4 regions of the Pseudoalteromonas sp. MM1 genome follow, and region 1 is predicted to be linked to each of the others. Evidence: predicted binding sites of a transcription regulator. Region 1 holds the regulator's gene; each other region holds the start of a gene.

Region 1 (5,177 bases):
TATATTCGTCCGCACCATATTGAGCTTGTGCAAAATACGCAGGCCGATAACCCTCAGAGTGTGCGCATTTTAAGCCGTCGGTTTATAGGCTCAGCTTATGTTTATACTGTTGTAATTGCAGAGCAAGAGATTGAAGTTGCCGCACAATATGGCCAGTCATTTGAAATAAATGAGCAGGTTATAATAAAAATAAAACCTCACACGGTGAATTTTTTCGAATCATAATCAATGTGTTATTCGCTGTGTTATATAAAAAGCTAAGGAATAACAATGGCGCAAGCGCAATCTGGGATTTGTGCTGAAGCAAACTTACACGGTTTGCATTTATTTTTTAATGTATTTGATGGTCAAGACGAGTCATTGCGCGCAAAGCTTAAACGTGTAAGCGCAATTGAAGACGAGTTTAGTGATCAGTTTTCCGAGGCTATGCTTTCTTGCATGGTGGCCATTGGCGCGCAGTATTGGCCGCATATACTCCCCGAATATATCCCATGTGAGCTGCAAAGCTTTCCAAATATAAATCACAGTGATTTTGTTATGCGCGTACAGCCGTGTGATTTATTTATCCAAATTCGCTCAGACCGAGAAGATGTTAATCACCTTTTTGCATTGCAAATTTTAAAGTTGTTTTCGCCCGATGTAGAGCTGGTTGAACAAATTCGTAATTTTAGGTTTTTAGATGGGCGAGACTTTAACGGCTTTATTTACGCAGGCGACACCCCGCATGGCCGGCAAAAACGAATCACGGCACTGGTTAATAAGCCCGACAGCTTTGAACACCAAGGCAGCTATATTCATGTACAGCGCTATAAGCATGACCTGAGCGTATGGCAGCATTTATCATTAAGCGAGCAAGAGCATATTATGGGGCGCACGCGTTTAGATAACACTTTAATTGAGCCTAAAGCGGATACTAGCCACGCGACTAGAAGTGAGCTAAAAGATGAGAGCGGCCAAGCAATACTGCTTAACCAAAGCATGCCGTATGGCGATGTTTACGAGCAAGGCATGTTAAGCATTACATGTTCAGCATCGGGAAGTGCGTTTGAAAAGGTACTTAACAGCCGTATAGGAAAAGGGGAGTGTTACGACCACTGGCTTGATTTTACTCAAGCCGATATGGGCTCAGCGTTTTTTGCGCCGTCAGTTAGTTTTTTAAAACAGCTTTAAACCGTATCAAATAAAATACGTACGCGCTCTAGTGTAATGTCTATTTCAGATATTTTTGCTGGCGCAATAAAAATAGTGTCATCCCCGGCAATAGTACCCAATACACCATCAGCTTTGCCTAGTGAGTCTAATAAGCGGGCAATTAACTGCGCAGCACCTGGGCTGGTGGTAATAATAATCATCATTTCGTTATGCATAATATCAATAACAAGCTGGCGCAGTGGGCTTTTAGCCGTTGGTACGCCCATTTCTGCAGGTAAGCAATAAACCATTTCTTGTTTAGCATTACGAGTGCGCACAGCACCAAACTTACTAAGCATGCGCGACACTTTACTTTGGCTTATGTTGTCAAAGCCTTGTTCTTTTAGTGCTTCGACTATTTCGCCTTGCGAGCCAAAGTTTTCTTCTTTTAAAAGTGCTTTAAACGCTTTTACCAGTGCTTCTTGTTTGTCTTGTGGTTGCATAGTCTTTATTCGTTTTTGTTATTTATATAGCAAATTCTACACAATAATGAATAATTATGCAGCAGTTGTTTAGTTAACTTGCCAGTTTGCTGCGATAAACCAACAAAGTTTACAACTATGGTCGAAAATATACCTGAAATAAGCAGGATAAATTTGTTTTTAGTCGCTAATTTCATTATCTTAAGAGCCACAAATATTTCCTACCTCAAATTACGGAGAATTCCAATGAAAGTTGCTGTATTAGGTGCTGCAGGCGGTATCGGTCAAGCGTTGTCTTTATTATTAAAAACAGGCTTACCAGCTGGTTCTGAATTATCACTTTACGATGTTGCACCAGTTGTACCAGGTGTTGCGGTTGACCTATCTCACATCCCTACAGATGTTAAAGTAGCAGGCTTTGGCGCTGACGATTTAAACAAAGCGCTTGAAGGGTGTGATATCGTCCTTATCCCTGCGGGTATGCCACGTAAACCAGGTATGGACCGTGCGGATTTATTCAACGTAAATGCTGGTATTATCAAAACATTAGCAGAAGGCATTGTTGCTAGCTGTCCTAAAGCATTAGTGGGTGTTATCACTAACCCAGTAAATGGCACAGTGCCAATTGTTGCTGAAGTATTTAAAAAAGCAGGCACTTATGATGCAAGCCGCGTATTTGGTATTACTACACTTGACGTAATTCGTTCAGAAGCATTTGTTGCTGAGCTTAAAGGTGTAGATGTAGCAACAGTTAAAGTACCAGTAATCGGTGGCCACTCTGGCACAACAATTCTTCCTCTACTTTCTCAAGTTGAAGGCGTAAGCTTCACTGAAGAAGAAGTGGCTGCTCTTACTCCACGTATCCAAAATGCAGGTACTGAAGTAGTAAATGCTAAAGCGGGCGGTGGTTCAGCTACACTATCTATGGGTGCTGCTGCTGCACGTTTTTGTATGTCTTTAGTTAAAGGCCTACAAGGTGAAGACGTAGTTGATTACGCATACGTTGCTGTTGAAAATGGCGATGCGGAGTACTTTGCACATCCAGTACGTTTAGGTAAAAACGGCGTAGAAGAAATTCTTTCTTACGGCGAGCTAAGCGCATTTGAAGAAAAAGCTAAAAACGACATGCTTGAAACCCTGAAAAAAGACATCAAAGAAGGTGTTGATTTCATGGCGTAATAGCCAAGTTATGCACAAAAAAGCCTGCTTATGCAGGCTTTTTTATTGCTCGAAAATTATAAACCCTTACATACTAATTAAGGGTGGCTGCAAAACTAGTGATCTCGCTCTACAGCTATACGTGCTAAGCTAATTAACGCTTGTTTGTACTGCGACTCTGCTAAAAAGTCTAAACAGGCAATGGCTTTATCAGCCTCTTGCTGTGCCTTTTGCATTGTAAATTCAAGTGCGTTGGTTTGTTTAAGTGCCGTTAAAATAGCTTCAAGGTTATCCATACCATTGCAATGCTCAATGGCATCACGAATAAGGTTTTTTTGCTCATCACTACCGTGCTTCATAGCGTATATTAACGGTAAAGTTGGTTTACCTTCTGCTAAATCATCACCAATATTTTTACCTAATTGGTCAGCGTCTGCGTTGTAATCAAGCACGTCATCAACTAACTGAAAAGCAGTACCTAAATGCATACCGTATAAGTTAAGCGCATCTAACACACTGTTATCTTGCTCGGTTATGATTGCTGCAAGCCCCGTAGCGGCTTCAAATAACTTAGCCGTTTTAGAGTAAATAACTTGCATATAGCTTGCTTCGGTGGTGTTAGGGTCATTGCAATTCATAAGCTGCAATACTTCGCCCTCAGCAATAACGTTGGTAGCATCAGCAAGAATTTGCATAATTTGCATTTTACCAAGCCCCACCATAAGCTGAAACGAGCGTGTGTAAATAAAATCCCCAACCAGCACGCTGGCAGCATTACCAAACTCAGCATTTGCAGTTGGTGTACCGCGGCGCAGGTTAGATTCATCAACAACATCATCATGTAATAGCGTTGCAGTATGAATAAATTCAACAATCGTTGCCAAAGTAATATGATCTTTACCTTGGTAACCCAAAGCTCTTGCTGCCAATAGAGCAAGCATAGGGCGTACGCGTTTGCCGCCGCTGTTAACGATGTACAAACCAAGTTGATTAACTAACGCCACATCTGAGCGCATTTGCGCGTGTATAAGTTGATTGACGTCATTCATATCGCTTTCGATTAACGCCTGGATAGCTTTTATATCCATTGATCTCCGAGCCAATTTTTATGTGTGAACGGCGCCGATTGTACAACAAAAAATGCACTAGCTCGATATTTTGTGGTGATTCATTAAAAAAACCGAGTTAAAAAGCTTAATTGAGGCTTAATTAGCTAATTTAATTGTTTGTTTTACAGTCAGGTTGTGCGTATTTAATGTGCAGTAAATAACTTCGGGAGTGGGCGTAGCACCGTACAAATTTATTTTATCTTTGCGTTAAAAAGCGCTTGGCAACAGGGCAATTTAATATAAAATGGGGGAAATATTGAATTGCTCTCAATGCAGCTACTTTTTATTCATTTTAATTACAAAATAGGCTTGCTAGTTTTTATGCATTAGCGTAAACTTCGCGCCCTATCGAAGAATATTTTAGTTGCGTCGATTTGAGGGCGCACAGACGGAGTTAATTATGTACGCGGTTTTCCAAAGTGGTGGTAAACAGCATCGTGTGACTGAAGGTCAAACGATTCGTCTTGAAAAATTAGACGTTGAAACTGGTGCAGCAGTTGAATTTGATTCAGTACTTTTAGTTGCTGATGGTGAGAAAATCGAGATCGGTGTACCGTTCGTAAACGGTGGTAAAGTAACAGCTGAGGTTGTTTCACATGGTCGCGGTGAGAAGATTAAGGTTGTTAAATTTAGACGCCGTAAGCATTCTCGTAAGCAAATGGGCCATCGTCAATGGTTCACTGAAGTTAAAATCACTGGCATTAGCGCTTAATTAGAGGTACTTAGAAATGGCACATAAAAAAGCAGCTGGTAGTACTCGTAACGGTCGCGATTCAGAAAGCAAACGCCTAGGTGTTAAGCGTTTTGGTGGCGAATCAGTTCTAGCGGGTAGCATCATTGTTCGTCAACGTGGTACTCGTTTCCACGCTGGCGCAAACGTAGGTATCGGTAAAGACCACACTATCTTCGCAAAAGCAGATGGTAAAGTTCAATTTGAACAAAAAGGTCCTTTAAACCGCAAATACGTAACTATCGTAGCTGAGTAATCAGTAAGGTAGTAAAAAACCCCGCCTTTGCGGGGTTTTTTGTTTTCAGACACATCAAATATATACCCAAGCCTGCATTTACGTTGGCTTGGGTATATAATAGTTAAATTAAAGCCAATCCCTAAAGTGAGTAATCATGAAGTTTGTAGATGAAGTAGAAATTCGCGCAGAAGCTGGTGACGGCGGCAGCGGTGTCGTGTCTTTCCGTCGAGAAAAATATGTACCAGACGGTGGCCCGGACGGCGGTGACGGTGGAGACGGTGGTAGTGTTTATCTACAAGCTGATGAAAACTTAAATACCCTAATTGATT
Region 2 (5,177 bases), 940 kb from region 1:
GCGTTTGAATAACATCTGGGTTGTAAGCGTGGTATTCCCCACCGTGAACATATTTTAATAAGCCGCCATGGCTCAGTAATTTACGCTTACTAAAAGCAAGTTTATGTAGCTTTTGCTGATCACCATCAAAGTCACTAAAACACGCGCCTTTAATACGACTTGCCACCCCTTTAAAGCACATTTCTACCATAGCATCAGATAGACCAACCGCTTCAAAAAGCATTGAACAACGATACGATGCAACCGTACTTATGCCCATTTTAGACATAATTTTGTACAAGCCTTTATTAATGGCTTTTCGGTACGAAAGCGTCACTTCGCAGTACGACTTATCAATCACTTTACTGTCGCTCATCGCAACCAGTGACTCGTAGGCAAGGTATGGATAAATCGCTGTTGCACCAAACCCAAGTAATACGGCAAATTGGTGTGCATCGCGTACGCTGCCCGTTTCAATAATAATATTAGACTCACAACGTAAGTTGTTATCTACTAAACGTTTTTGTACAGCACCTACCGCCATAGCAGCAGGAATCGGTAATTGGGTTTCGCTAAAGTTGCGGTCAGATAAGATAAGCATTACACAACCCGCAGCTGCTTTTTCTTGTGCAGCGTCGCAAATACGTGCAACCGCTTTTTCTAAACCTTCTTCTGCTGTGTACGTAATATCAATTTTACAGTAGCTGTAATGCTCGTCATCGGCATTGAGTAGCTGCTGCATGTCTGCATACATTAAAATTGGCGTATCAAACTGTAGGCGCTTAGCGTGGCCTGTGGTTTCATTAAATACGTTTTGCTCACTACCAATACACGTTGCCAGTGACATTACGTGGTTTTCACGCAGCGGGTCGATTGGCGGATTAGTCACTTGCGCAAACTTTTGGCGGAAGTAATCGTACAATGAACGATGCCCTTCGCTGAGTACTGCAAATGGTGTGTCATCACCCATTGAGCCTGTTGCTTCTTGGCCGTTTTCACCCATTACACGAATAACACTATCTAGCTCTTCATTAGTATAGCCAAACATTTTTTGGTACTTAGCAAGCGTTTCGTCATCAAACGAGCGATTACCCGCATCTTGCTCTGTAAGCTCTTCAAACGGGGTTAGGCGTTTAACGTTTTCTTCAAGCCATGATTTATAAGGATGACGCGATTTTAAATCTTGGTCGATTTCATCTGAGTGCCAGATTTTGCCAAGCTTTGTATCAATTACTAAAAGCTCACCTGGTCCTACACGGCCTTTTTCAACCACTTCATCTGCAGTGTAATCCCAAATCCCTACCTCAGAGGCAAGTGTAATAAAGCCATCTTGGGTAATAACATAGCGCGCTGGACGCAGGCCATTTCTATCAAGATTACAGGCTGCAAAGCGCCCATCAGACATAACAATGCCTGCAGGGCCATCCCACGGCTCCATGTGCATAGAGTTAAAGTCGTAAAATGCACGTAAATCATCATCCATTGCACGGTTTTTTTGCCATGCAGGTGGCACAAGCATGCGCATAGCACGGAATAAATCCATACCACCGGCTAAAAATAGCTCAAGCATGTTATCTAAGCTTGATGAGTCAGAGCCTGTTTCGTTTACAAACGGTGCTGCGCTTTGTAAATCAGGGATAAGTGGCGATGAAAACTTGTACGAACGGGCACGAGCCCATTGGCGATTACCTTCAATAGTATTAATTTCACCATTGTGCGCTAAATACCTAAATGGTTGTGCTAAAGGCCAACGCGGCTGAGTATTAGTAGAAAAACGCTGATGGAATACACAAATAGCGCTGGTCATACGAATATCAGCTAAGTCTAAATAAAAGTTAGGCAAATCTGCAGGCATCATAAGGCCTTTATAGATAGTTACTAACCCCGATAAACTCGCAATATAAAACGACTCATCCTCTGCTAAACGCTTTTCTGCACGACGACGTGCTACGTATAAACGGCGTTCTAAATCTTTAGAGCGCCAGCCTTCAGGCGCACTAACAAAAATCTGCTCAAAGCCAGGTAATTGCTGTGTAGCAATTGGCCCTAGCATTGAAGGGTCAGTAGGCACTTCACGCCAACCGAGTATTTTAAGTGTTTCTTGTTCTAATTCTTCACATAAAACCTGTTTTGCAGCTTGTGCTAAAACGGGATCTGAATTTAAGAAAACCATGCCTACGGCGTAATTTTTACCTAAGTGCCAATTATGCTCACTAGCAATAGCGCGGAAAAAACTGTCAGGTTTTTGTAGTAATAAACCACAGCCGTCACCTGTTTTACCATCGGCAGAAATACCACCGCGGTGCTGCATGCGATCAAGTCCAGTAATAGCTGTACGAATAAGCCGATGACTAGCCTGACCATTAACTTGGGCTATTAAGCCAAAGCCACAATTATCTTTTTCTAATGTTGAGTCGTATAACATAGACCCCTCCCTTGCTGCACTGTTAACGTGAATGAACTGCTCGACGATTTGCTAACAGACGCACAAAACTAGCCTCTATAGTAAATAGAGTCAATATTATTTTGAATACATATTCACATTCTTGAATATTTCTCACTTCAAGGCAAGATTTCTTTTTTACTCATAATTGTTAACAATTAGCGCTTATTTACGCGTTATTTTTTTATGACACTGGTGTCAATTTTAACACTTTGTAAAAACAAAGGCGTCAAAGCGATACCCTTTACGTAAACGTAAAGGTGGATTTAAATGAATAAATATTCATTAAACCCCTATGGATTCAGTTAACATTTAGATAGTTTAATGCGTTTTAAATAGATTAGAGGTTTAGGATCACGCTTTTTTTGCGTTCATTAGTATAGTTATTAATTACTATGTCATTTTTAGTGCAGATTGAGTGAATTTTTATTTAAAGTACATACTTTCATTAAAGCTTGCGCTTACATAAGCAGTTTTGTTGTTTACTGATAGTTACTGCGTGCATCTAAACAAGGAGCGAGGGAGCTGTTCAGCTGTTCAGCTGTTCAGCTGTTCAGCTGTTCAAGAAATTAAAACGTAATAAATAACACAGGTACAAAAAAACCACGTAAAACGTGGCTTTAATAGTTTAGCAAAGTAGTATTACTCTGCGTCAGCTTCTTTATATTTAGCTGCTGTTTCAGTGATCAGTGGTTGTAATTCACCACGTTGAAACATTTCAATAATAATGTCACAACCACCTACTAATTCGCCCTCAACCCAAAGCTGTGGGAAAGTAGGCCAATTTGCGTATGCTGGTAACTCAGCGCGAATATCTGGATTAAGTAAAATATCAACATAGGCAAATGGTTCGCCACACGACATTAGAGCTTGCGACGCTTGTGAAGAAAACCCACAATTAGGTAATTTTGGTGACCCTTTCATGTAAAGGATAATTGGATTTTCTGAAATCTGCTGTTTAATTTTATCAATGGTTTCCATCTACAACCTCAAAATGACGATAGCTTGATATACCTAGGGCTTGAAAATAAATCATTGTGGCCACAGATATATAACTTAAAATGGGCAAATAAAGCCGCAATTGAAATAGTCTTTAGCAATAGCATTGCTGTTTGCTTAAACTTGAGTAGAATACTCAACAATTATAGTAACACTATATTTTCGTTTGGTATAGGTAAGTGGTCTGTTCTATCAGGCATTACGTACTATCAAGCGAGTTATCAACCAAAAGAAAATGGAGATAAAAAATGGCATTTGAACTACCGTCACTACCTTATGCAATTGATGCACTTGAGCCTCATATTTCACAAGAAACTCTTGAGTATCACCACGGCAAGCACCACAACACTTACGTTGTTAAATTAAACGGTTTAATTCCAGGTACTGAGTTTGAAAACAAATCTTTAGAAGAGATTGTTTGTTCATCTGAAGGTGGCGTGTTTAATAACGCAGCACAAATTTGGAACCACACTTTCTACTGGAACAGCCTATCTCCAAATGGCGGCGGCGAGCCAACTGGTGCTATTGCTGACGCTATTAACGCTAAATGGGGCTCATTTGACGCGTTTAAAGATGCATTAAACGACAAAGCTGTTAATAACTTTGGTTCTAGCTGGACATGGTTAGTTAAGCTAGCTGACGGTACATTAGATATCGTAAACACGTCTAACGCAGCTACGCCGCTTACAGACGAAGGCGTTACACCAATCCTAACTGTGGATTTATGGGAACACGCTTACTACATTGATTACCGTAACGTTCGTCCTGATTACCTTAAAGGTTTTTGGGCGCTTGTTAACTGGGAATTCGCGAACGCTAACTTCGCTTAATTAGCCATTATACGCTGATTTAAAAAGACGCCTCGGCGTCTTTTTTTATGCCTTTATAAAATTATAACCGCCTTTATACGCGATAAATTGCTAATTTAGCCTCATGATCTTTTTTCACTTAAATTTTTAATTTTATTGCACAAAAATAGTAATCTCTGACTAAACTTTAAAAAGTAAGCACCTTTTTAAAGCGGGTTTCGGAGGTTATTATGACTATTTTTGAGCACTACCAAGCACGATACGAAGCAGCACAAGAAGAAGAATACAGCATTAGCGAATTTCTAGAAATTTGTAAAAATGACAAATCAGCTTATGCCAGCGCCCCTGAGCGTTTACTCATGGCAATAGGCGAGCCGCAAATGGTTGATACTGCAACCGATGCACGTTTAAGCCGGTTATTTTCTAATAGAGTGGTTGCACGCTACCCTGCCTTTGCAGATTTTTACGGCATGGAAGATGCCATAGAACAAATTGTCTCTTATTTAAAGCATGCGGCTCAAGGCCTAGAAGAATGTAAACAAGTTCTTTATTTACTCGGCCCTGTAGGGGGCGGTAAGTCATCTATTGCAGAAAAACTAAAGTATTTAATGCAACAAGTGCCTATTTATTCAATTAAAGGCTCTCCGGTAAACGATCACCCGCTCAGTTTGTTTGATCCAGTTGAAGATGCCAAAGTGCTTGAGCAAGAATACGGTATTAAACCCCGTTATTTAAAAACGATTATGTCGCCATGGGCTGGTAAACGATTAAAAGAATTTAACGGCGATATTAGCCAATTCAGAGTCGTTAAACGCTATCCCTCTATTTTAAACCAAATTGGTATTGCCAAAACCGAACCCGGTGATGAAAACAACCAAGATATTTCTGCATTAGTGGGCAAAGTAGATATTCGCCAGCTTGAGCATTTTGCACAAAATGACCCTGAT
Region 3 (5,177 bases), 1.2 Mb from region 1:
TTAAGGCCTTTTGCCATAAACACACCCGATGCTGTACCAATAGCAAAAGCCAGCGCACCCAGTACTAAAATACCAATAGTTTCTACTGTTAAAAAGTCATCTGCAGCAAGCTTAGAGCCAACCGCCAACCCTAAAAATATAGTCGTTATATTAATAATTTCGTTTTGAGCACTGTTACTCAGCCTATCTACAACACCCGACTCACGCATTAAATTACCCAAACAAAACATACCTACTAGCGGTATTGCTGCGGGTAAAAACATTGCTGTTGCAGTAAGCACCATAAGTGGAAAAATAATTTTTTCCTTTTTAGACACTTTACGCAGCTCTGGCATTTTAATTTGGCGCTCTTCTGGCGTTGTGAGAGCACGCATAATTGGCGGCTGAATAATTGGCACAAGTGCCATATATGAATATGCAGCCACGGCTATTGCACCTAGCAAATCAGGGGCAAGCTTTGATGCTAAAAATATCGCCGTTGGACCATCAGCACCACCAATAATCGCAATAGCCGATGCATCTTGAAGCGTAAACTCAAAACCCGGAATAAAGTTAAGTAAAATTGCGCCAAATAAGGTCGCAAAAATACCAAACTGAGCTGCCGCCCCTAGTAACAACATGCGAGGATTTGCTATTAGCGCACTAAAGTCAGTCAGCGCGCCAACCCCCATAAATATTAATAGCGGAAAAATACCGGTATCAATACCCACATAGTAAACTGAGTACAAAAGCCCACCAGGCTCTGAGAGCCCTGCAACAGGAATATTAGTTAATATCGCGCCAAAGCCAATTGGCAATAAAAGCAGTGGCTCAAAGTTTTTAGATATTGCTAAAAACAATAATAAACAGCCTACAGCAATCATTATCAAGCCAGGAAACGTAAAGTTAGCAATGCCGGTAGCATGCCAAAGGTTTAAAAGACCTTCCATTAAAGCTACTCCTACGCCATCGCTATAATTGCGTCGCCCGTTGTCACAGCATCACCTTCAGATACTAAAACTTCGGCAACAGTGCCTGAGTGCATTGCACGAACTTCGGTCTCCATTTTCATCGCTTCCATAATCACAACCACATCGCCTTCATTTACGGCTTGGCCTGCTTTTACTTTGACTTTAAAAATATTACCTGCCAGTGGTGCATTTAGTGTTTCACCTGAGGCAACCGATGCTGATTGCGGTAAATGCTCAGAATCTTTAAGCACAACCTCTTTAAGCTCACCACCTTGCGCAACCACAACATCGTAAACTTTTCCGTCAACTTTAACGCTGTATTGCTCAGCGCTAACCCCTTTGTTACTTGCAGGTTTGGCAGCTGGCTTGGCGTTTGAGTCATCAGCGCTTGGCACGGCTTCAAAGGCATCGGGGTTGTTACGGTTTTTAATAAATTTAAGGCCAACTTGTGGGAATAGCGCATAAGTAAGCACGTCATCTATTTGTTCATCAGCAAGTGTTAAACCTTGTTCTTGCGCTTCTTTTTGTAGCTCAGCTTCAAGCGACGCAAGCTCTGGGGCTATGTTATCTGCAGGGCGACATGTAATTACATCCTGACCATCAAGCACTCGCTCTTGCAGCTCTTTGTTCATAGGTGCGGGTGTTAAACCATACTCGCCTTTTAAAACACCGGCGGTTTCTTTGGTAATTGTTTTATAACGCTCACCCGTTAGCACATTTAATACCGCTTGAGTACCTACAATTTGCGATGTTGGAGTAACTAGCGGGATAAAACCTAAATCTTCACGCACGCGCGGAATTTCAAGTAATACTTCATTTAGCTTATCTGCTGCGCCTTGCTCTTTAAGTTGGTTTTCCATGTTGGTTAACATGCCACCTGGCACCTGCGCGAGTAAAATACGGCCATCAACACCTTTAAGGCTCCCCTCAAAGGCAGCGTACTTTTTACGTACATCTCTAAAATAAGCGGCTATTTCTTCTAGCTGATTTAAATCAAGTTCGGTATCGCGAGCCGTGCCTTCAACAATCGCTACAATGGTTTCTGTAGCTGAATGACCGTAAGTCATACTCATTGAAGAGATAGCGGTATCAAGCATATCAATACCTGCATCTATGGCTTTTTGATATGTCGCTGTACTTAAGCCAGTGGTTGCATGACACTGCATAGCAATAGGGATAGAGACGGTTTCTTTTAGGCCTTTAATAAGTTGCTCTGCATCGTATGGTTTTAATAAGCCTGCCATATCTTTAATACAAATTGAGTGACAACCTAAATCTTCAAGCTGTTTAGCAAGAGTTAACCACATCTCAAGGGTGTGCACTGGGCTTACCGTATAAGAAATAGTGCCTTGCGCGTGGGCACCTACTTTTACAGCCGCTTTAATTGCAGTTTCTAAATTACGTACATCATTCATGGCATCAAAAATACGAAATACATCTACACCATTTTTATGGGCACGCTCTACAAACTTTTCTACCACGTCATCGGCATAGTGACGGTAACCCAATAAATTTTGCCCGCGTAATAGCATTTGCTGTTTAGTATTGGGCATTGCTTTTTTAAGGGCACGAATACGCTCCCAAGGGTCTTCACCTAAATAACGAATACACGAGTCAAACGTAGCGCCGCCCCACGACTCAATAGACCAATAACCGGCATCATCAAGTTTGCTAGCAATAGGTAGCATGTCATCTAAGCGCATACGGGTTGCAAGTAGTGACTGATGAGCATCGCGTAAAACAAGTTCTGTTAATTTTAATTTAGCCATGTGTGCCTCTTATTTATTATTTGATTTGTACTGAGCAATGGCAGCACTAATAGCAGCGATGTGCTCGTTAGGCACACCTTGAGATTTTAAAGATGGTGATTTAACCGGTATTGCAACTTCAGCCTCGTCAAAACGAGCAACCAAGTTAGACATGAGTGACACAGCACCAATCAATATTGAAAGAAATACAAACACGCCCACCATGCCCGTAAGCATCAAGCTACCTGCGGTTGTGAGTACAGCTCCTATATCCATTTTTCTCCCCCTGCACTATATAGCGGTATAAAAAACCGCTTTATTTAAATAATTATTCACCGAATAATAACAAAACTTTTAACTTTGTCTACTATCTGTCAATTGGTAAAACCAATTAAAATTAAACTAACATACAGTCACAATAGTTAACATAGCTAATACAGGGTTAAATTGGCTTAGATATAGATGATAAAAATAACCGTTATAGGCAAAGGTTATATGGTTAAACTCAAAAAAACTTAAAAACCATAAAAAATAGTAAGTTAAACGGCAGGTAAAAAATCAGTTTGGGTCAAAATGTAAATTGGTCTTACCAAGGCTAATAAAGAAATGCACAAAAAATATTTATTTTTTACTCTCTTTACAATAGTGTGAATAAGTTACATCGTTAAACGTAAAACTTACCAATTCTAAATTTACAACTTCCGCTCAAAAAACCATAACGTATTGAAAATTAATAAAATTAAACTCTGGCACGCAACTAGCATTATTACTCTCGAACGAATTTAATAACCAAGGAGAAAACAATGTTACGCTGGACAATTACATTTTTAGTTATTGCTTTAATCGCTGCAGTGTTAGGTTTTGGTGGTATCGCAGGTGCCGCAGCTGGTATAGCAAAAATTATATTCTTTATCTTTTTAGTACTTTTAGTGATTTCTTTAGTTTCAGGTGCGCTGCGCGGTAAATCGCCTAGGTAGCTACTAACATACTTAAAACACTAAACAATCAACATATACAAGGAATTACATTATGAACTCAACAACTTTAAAAGCAGCACTAATCGCCGTATTTGCAGGTTTCTTTATGATGGGTTGTGAAGACAACCATGGAGAAGAAGCAGGTGAGCGTATTGATGAAGCAGTAACTGACGTGCAAAACTCTGTTGAAGATGCATGTGAAAATGTAAAAGAAGGGGTTAACGCAGAAGAAACTAACTGTTAATCTGTTTGGTAACGTAAAAACGGCTTTTAATAAGCCGTTTTTTTGTGTGCTTATAAAAAAGTGGCCTCTAACGCTTATAATGCATAGCCTACATTAACGGGTGTGATTTTTACGCTAGCTTGTTAAAATAGCGAAAACCATTACTTATTAGCAATTATGGCACTCACCACCACTTACACACTTGATAAACCCTACTACTACGAATGCTTTGACGAGTCCCACTCTTACAGTAAAGCAGCAAAGCCAAAATACTTTTTGCTGGCATTACTGGTGTGCTTAGGTTTAATTAGTATTTACGCTATGGACGATCATTACCTAGGTACATTTTTAATAATGCTGGGTGTATTAGAATGCGTTGCCTTTTATTACCGCAGGCCTTGGTGGGTTACGCGCCAAATGCTTAGCCGTGCTTCGGGATCAACGGTTACTCTTTCGTTTACCGATGACGCTATTAGCACCGAGAACCACTATAAAAGCCATACATTTAAGTGGGCAGAAATAACCCATATTATAAAAACCAACCGTGGCTACTTAGTGCACCATAATAAAGGTATGCAATATATTTCTAGCAGTGTATTAACCGAAGAGATGCGCGACTTTATAAACAAAAAAGCCACTCAGTGAGTGGCTTTTGGTATAGCTAAGTGCATTACTCAGCTAAGTATACGTGTTGATTAAGCATTGCCCGGATTAGGGTTAGACTTTTCAGCTTGTATACGCATGTAAATCTCTTCACGATGCACTGAAACGTCTTTAGGTGCGTTAACACCAATTCGAACTTGATTTCCTTTAACACCTAATACAGTAACAGTTACTTCGTCACCAATCATTAGGGTTTCACCTACTCTACGAGTTAGTATTAGCATTCTCTTGCTCCCATGTTCCAATAAATTATAAGATTCCGCTTGACCATTTTAATGAAAAATTGATTGAAAAGTAAGTAAAAACTCCCAAACTATCCATTTTCTGTTAAAAATTCTGAGTGTAACGCTCTTACTGCTAGTTCTAAATACTTCTCGTCTATTAAAACCGATACCTTGATTTCAGACGTCGATACTAAAACTATGTGTATGCCTTCTTGCGCCAATGCATCAAAAAATTGATGCGCTACACCGCTGTGAGACTTCATTCCTATACCAACAGCCGACACTTTTGCAACTGTTGTATCACTAGAAATGCTATCAGCCTGCAGATTTACCTGTTGTTGAGTGAGTAAATCGTGTGCTTGCAAATAGTCATTTGAATGCACAGTAAAAGC
Region 4 (5,177 bases), 1.4 Mb from region 1:
TACGGCCGCTTCTACGCGATCACTTACCATAACTGATGCACCGTTCATTGCCGCTATTTGCTCGGCCTTTTTAAGAATTTGCGAATCAGGCGAGCTGCCTTTTGGCGTAACAGCTACAAAATCAGTACCTAGTGTTGCCGCTAATAGCATTAATGAATGGGTAACGTTATTACCTTCACCTAAATAAGCGACTTTAAGCTCGCTTACATCGCCATGTACTTCTTGAAGCGTTAAAAAGTCTGCCAACGCTTGGCATGGGTGATATAAATCACACAAGCTATTAACTACAGGTACACTCGAGTACTCACCTAAGGTGGTTAGCGTACTGTGCTGGTTTACACGCGCTACAATACCATCAGCCCATGTAGAAATATTAAGCGCGAAGTCTTTTACCGATTCACGTGCGCCCATAGCGCCATTTTGCTGGTCTAAATATACAGCGTGACCACCTAAACGATTAATACCAATATCAAACGATAAACGCGTACGTAAGCTTTGCTTTTCAAATAAGGTAACAACAGACTTGCCTGCTAGTACTTGGCTGTATTTCTCTGGATTTGCTTTTAAATCACGCGCAAGCTTTAATAAATTAAGTGCGCCTTGTTGGTCTAATTCTAGACCCGTTAAAAAATTCTCTAACATGGTAACCCTATGGTGTAATCTTTGTTCCGACATGCTCGCCTTGTAGCAAAGCAGTTAAGTTTTCTGGCTTTTGCCAACTGGAAATATACACACCTCGTCGTAAATGTTGGGCAGCGTGTAGGCTGGTCTTAACTTTGACCTCCATCCCGCCCAAAATTACTCCTTCATCAATTAAAGTATCAATGTGTTTTGTGTCAAGTTGATGTAGCGGTAGTTTATTTGCATCAAGTACCGCTTCAACATCTGTCATAAATACAAGTTCTGCGTTTAAGTTGCTCGCAATCGCTGCCGCAGCCTCATCGGCATTCACGTTGTACCAATTGCCTTGCTCATCAAAGCCGATTGAACTCACAATAGGTAAGCGACCAAGCTTAAGTAAATCATTAACTATTGAATCATCATGACTTGTGCATTTACCTACCTGACCAAGTGCTTTTAGTTTTTGCGAAGCACTAACACCGGCTTCATAAAGGCTTAAACCAACAGGTTTATGCCCTGCATTAATAGCTTGGCTTACCAGCTGCTTATTTGCACAGCCAGCCAACGCCCCCACTATGTAAGGCATTTGCTCACTTGGGCTAATACGCAACCCTTGATGTTTTGCACTAGCAAATCCAGCTTGTTGTAGCCATGTATCCACTAACGAGCCACCACCATGCACTATTACAAACTGATTATTTTGATCTGTGCTTAATACATCAAACAACGCTTTTGCTGCGTTATCAGTATTAAGTACAGCACCACCTAATTTAATTACCCACGTTTTAGTGCTCATTAAAAGGCTCCTTTTAAGCCAGTGGTGTGTTCTAAATTCATCGATAAATTAATACACTGCAACGCCTGTCCAGCCGCACCTTTTAATAAATTATCTATGGCTGCCATAACAATTAACTGCGAGCCTTGTTGCTGCCAACCAATATCAACGTACGGCTGTTTAGCTACACCTTTAATAGAGGGTATTTTATCGCCTAACAAACGAATCAATGGCTCGTTTTCAATTACTTTATAAGCATCAGTAACGTTTTCCTTGGTAACGTTTGGCTTAAGCTGTACATAGATAGTTTCTAAAATCCCACGCGGAAAATTACCTAAGTGCGGTGTAAATAACACCTTATGACCCAAGTGCTGTTCAATTTCTGGACCATGGCGATGGTTAAATAAACCATACGGGGCAAGCGATACTTCACAAAAGTGAGTACCTACGCTGGCTTTGCGCCCAGCACCAGTTACACCAGAAACCGCATTAATAATTACTTTTTCATCACTTAACAATCCGGCCTGCTGCAGCGGCTTTAACGCATTAAGTGCGGCTGTTGGATAACAACCTGCCACAGCAACGAGTTGTGCACTTGCTATAGCATCACTATTCCACTCAGCTAGCCCGTAAGCCGCTTCACTTAATAGCGCAGGGTGTTGGTGCTCAAAGCCATAGTAAGTGACGTAATCGTCGTTGCTAGCAAGGCGGTAGCCGCCAGATAAATCAAATACTTTTTTACCCATGGCTAAAAATTGCGGGGCTAAATCAACACTTACTTTATGATCAGTACATAAACAGATGTAATCAGCGCTAGCGCTAATATCATCAAATGCAGCATCACTTAAAGGTAATAATGGCAGGTCAAGTAATCCGCTATGCTCTGGGTATAAATCGCTAAGCAATTTATGTTTATCTAAACTCCCCTCAGATACATAACAGCCTGATAAAGTTAAATTAGGGTGCTTAGCAACTAAACTTGCTAATTCTGCGCCGCTATAACCGCTTGCGCCAATAATCACTACATTCATTTGTTACTCGATTATAAATTTACTACTAAATAGGGGTGGTGTTCGCTTACACTAGCTTAGATGCTAGCTAATACTTTTCTTAATGAATTGTTGATTATCGTCGCATTATCTTCATGGCTATACTTAATATATTTATGCTTAAAAAGTGAATTGATATTCATCATAAATACTTTTATATTGTTATGCAATTAAATTGAATAATTATTTTGGATTTTTTTATGTCTTTGCCGTCATTTATCTCAATGTACCAACAACTCATTGCAGCCCCTTCTATTAGTGCAATAGAGGATGAGCTTTGTATGAGTAATAAAGGGGTAATAGAGTTGCTTGCACAGTGGTGTGAAAGCCTTGGTTTTACTTGCGAAATTATAGAGTTAGAAGGCGGTAAAGGCCGATACAATTTATTAGCTAAACGCGGCCAAGGTGATGGCGGTTTAATGCTTGCAGGGCACACCGATACTGTACCGTTTGATGATAGCCGCTGGAACCACAACCCGTTTAAGCTAACAGAGCACAATAATAAATTGTATGGATTAGGCAGCATTGATATGAAAGGCTTTTTTGCTTTTGTGCTGCAAGCAATTAGTGAACTTGATGAAAAGCAACAATCACAGCCTATTTTAATACTTGCCACTGCCGATGAAGAAACCACCATGGCGGGTGCGCAGCAAATTTGTAAGCACCCTAATTTAAAACCTGCTCGCTGTATAATTGGCGAACCTACTGATATGACTCCTGTATTTACTCACAAGGGGCATATGAGTACCGCTATAAGAGTGGTTGGCCGTTCTGGTCATAGCTCCGATCCCGAACGTGGTCTTAACGCCATCGAAGTAATGCATAAAGTGATTACAAAATTGCTGATCTTAAAAGAGCAGTTAAAGAATAAATATTCAGTTGAACATTTTGAAATACCTTACCCTACTTTAAACTTAGGCAATATTCATGGTGGTGATAACGCAAACCGCATTTGTGGGTGTTGTGAAATGCACATAGATATGCGCCCACTCCCTGGGTTAAGCATTAAAGACCTACAAGCTTTACTTATTGATGCCACCAGCGATATAAACGCGCAATACCCAAACGCAGTGAGCGTGATTGATTTACACGACCCCATTCCTGCTTTTAGTGGTAGCACCGACAGCGCACTCGTTAAAATGGCAGAAAAAATTGCAGGAGAGAAAGCTGTTGCAGTTAACTATTGCACAGAGGCCCCGTTTATCCAGCAACTTGGCTGTGAAACAATAGTCATGGGGCCTGGCTCAATTAATCAAGCTCACCAACCCGATGAATTTTTAGCAATGGAGAAAATAAACCCATCGCAAAAAATTATAACTGACATTATTAAAGCAAATTGCTTTAACGCTTAAAAAAAGACTGTATTAAAAATAACAGCATAAATAACAAAGGCGCCCAATGGCGCCTTTACTTTAGTAATACCGAAGCGTTACTGCATATACTTACTTAAGTACTTTTTAAATACAGGGTCTGTTTTTGCAAGCTCTTTTTGCTCAGCTAAAATCTCTTTTAATATAACACCCGATGTTAGCGGGTTAGCCAATACAACTCTAAATACCACTGTCGGTTGATTGTCATACTTTGAAGGTGTTAAACGAGTACGCGATACAAACGAGCGGCCTGATTCACGTTGGCGTTTTTGCATACTGGCAGTAAAGCGATTGAGCGACGCGAAAATTTCTAATCGTGTTGCGGCATCGGCTTGGGCTATGGCTTGTTTAATTTGTTTAGGCACATAGCGGTATGTAAGCAAGCACAGCTCAGGCTCTGAAATCAGCTCAAAGTCTTCATCGGCTTTAATTAAATCAGCAAAGTAATGTGCTTTTTTGATACTACGATCAATAAGCATTTCGTAACCTTTGCGACCAATAACACGTAAGCAAGCATGTACTAACATAGCCATACCTGGGCGGCTGCCTTCGAGTGTATGGCTTCCTAAATCTTTTGAGCCTTTACGTAATATGTACTCTGCATGGTGCTCTATTGCATCCGTAGCAGTTGGGTCTTTAAATAACACCAAGCCTGCGCCCATTGGCACATACATTTGTTTGTGTGCATCAATAGTAATTGAATCTGCGCGCTCAATTCCTTTTAATAATGGGCGATGCGTTTGTGATAAAAGCGTTGCCCCACCCCACGCGGCATCTACATGAAAGTGGCAGTTTATTTCTTGCGCTAAATCGGCCATATCATCAAGAGGGTCGATATTGCCAGTTTCGGTAGTTCCTGCAACCCCAACAATCGCCATCACTTTTATGCCTTGCGATTCAAGCTCTAAAGCTTTTTCGCGCATGGCATTCACATCAACCTTGTTATTTTCGCAGGTTTTTACCCCAATTAAATTTTCACGGCCGATGCCTAGTAAATCAATTGATTTACCTAAAGAATAATGCCCTCGCTCCGACACTAAAACTGCCAGCCCTTTGTAGCCATAATGCAGCATACCGGCAACGAGCCCTTGAGCGGCAATGCCTTTAAAGCTACCGTCGGATTTTAATAAGCGGTTACGCGCAATCCACAGTGCTGTTATGTTTGCAACTGTACCACCAGAACAAAAAGCACCGAGTGATGTTTTAGCGCTGTGCATCCATTTAGAATAAAACGACTCATCTTGCGAGTAAGCTAAATGATGCATCATGCCAAGTACTTGGCGCTCTAAGGGCGTAAATGCTTTTGAGGTTTCTATTTTTACTAAGTTTTGATTAAGCCCGACCATCAATTTTGAAAGCGGT

The links. The regulator ArgR, encoded in region 1, controls arginine synthesis, uptake and breakdown. The targets are predictions, from matches to a motif close to ANTGAATANNTATTCANT.
Region 2: a site for ArgR is predicted at 2,505-2,522, ahead of gltB (glutamate synthase large subunit). Genes of this name have one in related genera too.
Region 3: a site for ArgR is predicted at 3,018-3,035, ahead of QUE46_RS03270 (OadG family protein). Genes of this name have one in related genera too.
Region 4: a site for ArgR is predicted at 2,572-2,589, ahead of argC (N-acetyl-gamma-glutamyl-phosphate reductase). Genes of this name have one in related genera too.

Annotation. Positions count from the first base shown of each region.
Region 1 is NZ_AP027922.1:3,185,931-3,191,107, reverse strand. It holds gene QUE46_RS14380 (ABC transporter ATP-binding protein) at 1-225, shown strand, start outside; gene QUE46_RS14375 (Dyp-type peroxidase) at 271-1,170, shown strand; gene argR (transcriptional regulator ArgR) at 1,167-1,634, opposite strand; gene mdh (malate dehydrogenase) at 1,860-2,792, shown strand; gene ispB (octaprenyl diphosphate synthase) at 2,888-3,859, opposite strand; gene rplU (50S ribosomal protein L21) at 4,281-4,592, shown strand; gene rpmA (50S ribosomal protein L27) at 4,609-4,866, shown strand; gene cgtA (Obg family GTPase CgtA) at 5,003-5,177, shown strand, end outside.
Region 2 is NZ_AP027922.1:2,247,276-2,252,452, forward strand. It holds gene gltB (glutamate synthase large subunit) at 1-2,404, opposite strand, end outside; gene QUE46_RS10180 (Grx4 family monothiol glutaredoxin) at 3,065-3,403, opposite strand; gene QUE46_RS10185 (superoxide dismutase) at 3,670-4,251, shown strand; gene QUE46_RS10190 (PrkA family serine protein kinase) at 4,461-5,177, shown strand, end outside.
Region 3 is NZ_AP027922.1:729,466-734,642, reverse strand. It holds gene QUE46_RS03280 (sodium ion-translocating decarboxylase subunit beta) at 1-929, opposite strand, end outside; gene oadA (sodium-extruding oxaloacetate decarboxylase subunit alpha) at 941-2,719, opposite strand; gene QUE46_RS03270 (OadG family protein) at 2,729-2,974, opposite strand; gene QUE46_RS03265 (DUF1328 domain-containing protein) at 3,502-3,675, shown strand; gene QUE46_RS03260 (hypothetical protein) at 3,728-3,919, shown strand; gene QUE46_RS03255 (YcxB family protein) at 4,076-4,543, shown strand; gene csrA (carbon storage regulator CsrA) at 4,594-4,785, opposite strand; gene QUE46_RS03245 (aspartate kinase) at 4,875-5,177, opposite strand, start outside.
Region 4 is NZ_AP027922.1:927,403-932,579, reverse strand. It holds gene QUE46_RS04215 (ornithine carbamoyltransferase) at 1-642, opposite strand, end outside; gene argB (acetylglutamate kinase) at 650-1,417, opposite strand; gene argC (N-acetyl-gamma-glutamyl-phosphate reductase) at 1,417-2,427, opposite strand; gene argE (acetylornithine deacetylase) at 2,646-3,797, shown strand; gene panP (pyridoxal-dependent aspartate 1-decarboxylase PanP) at 3,875-5,177, opposite strand, start outside.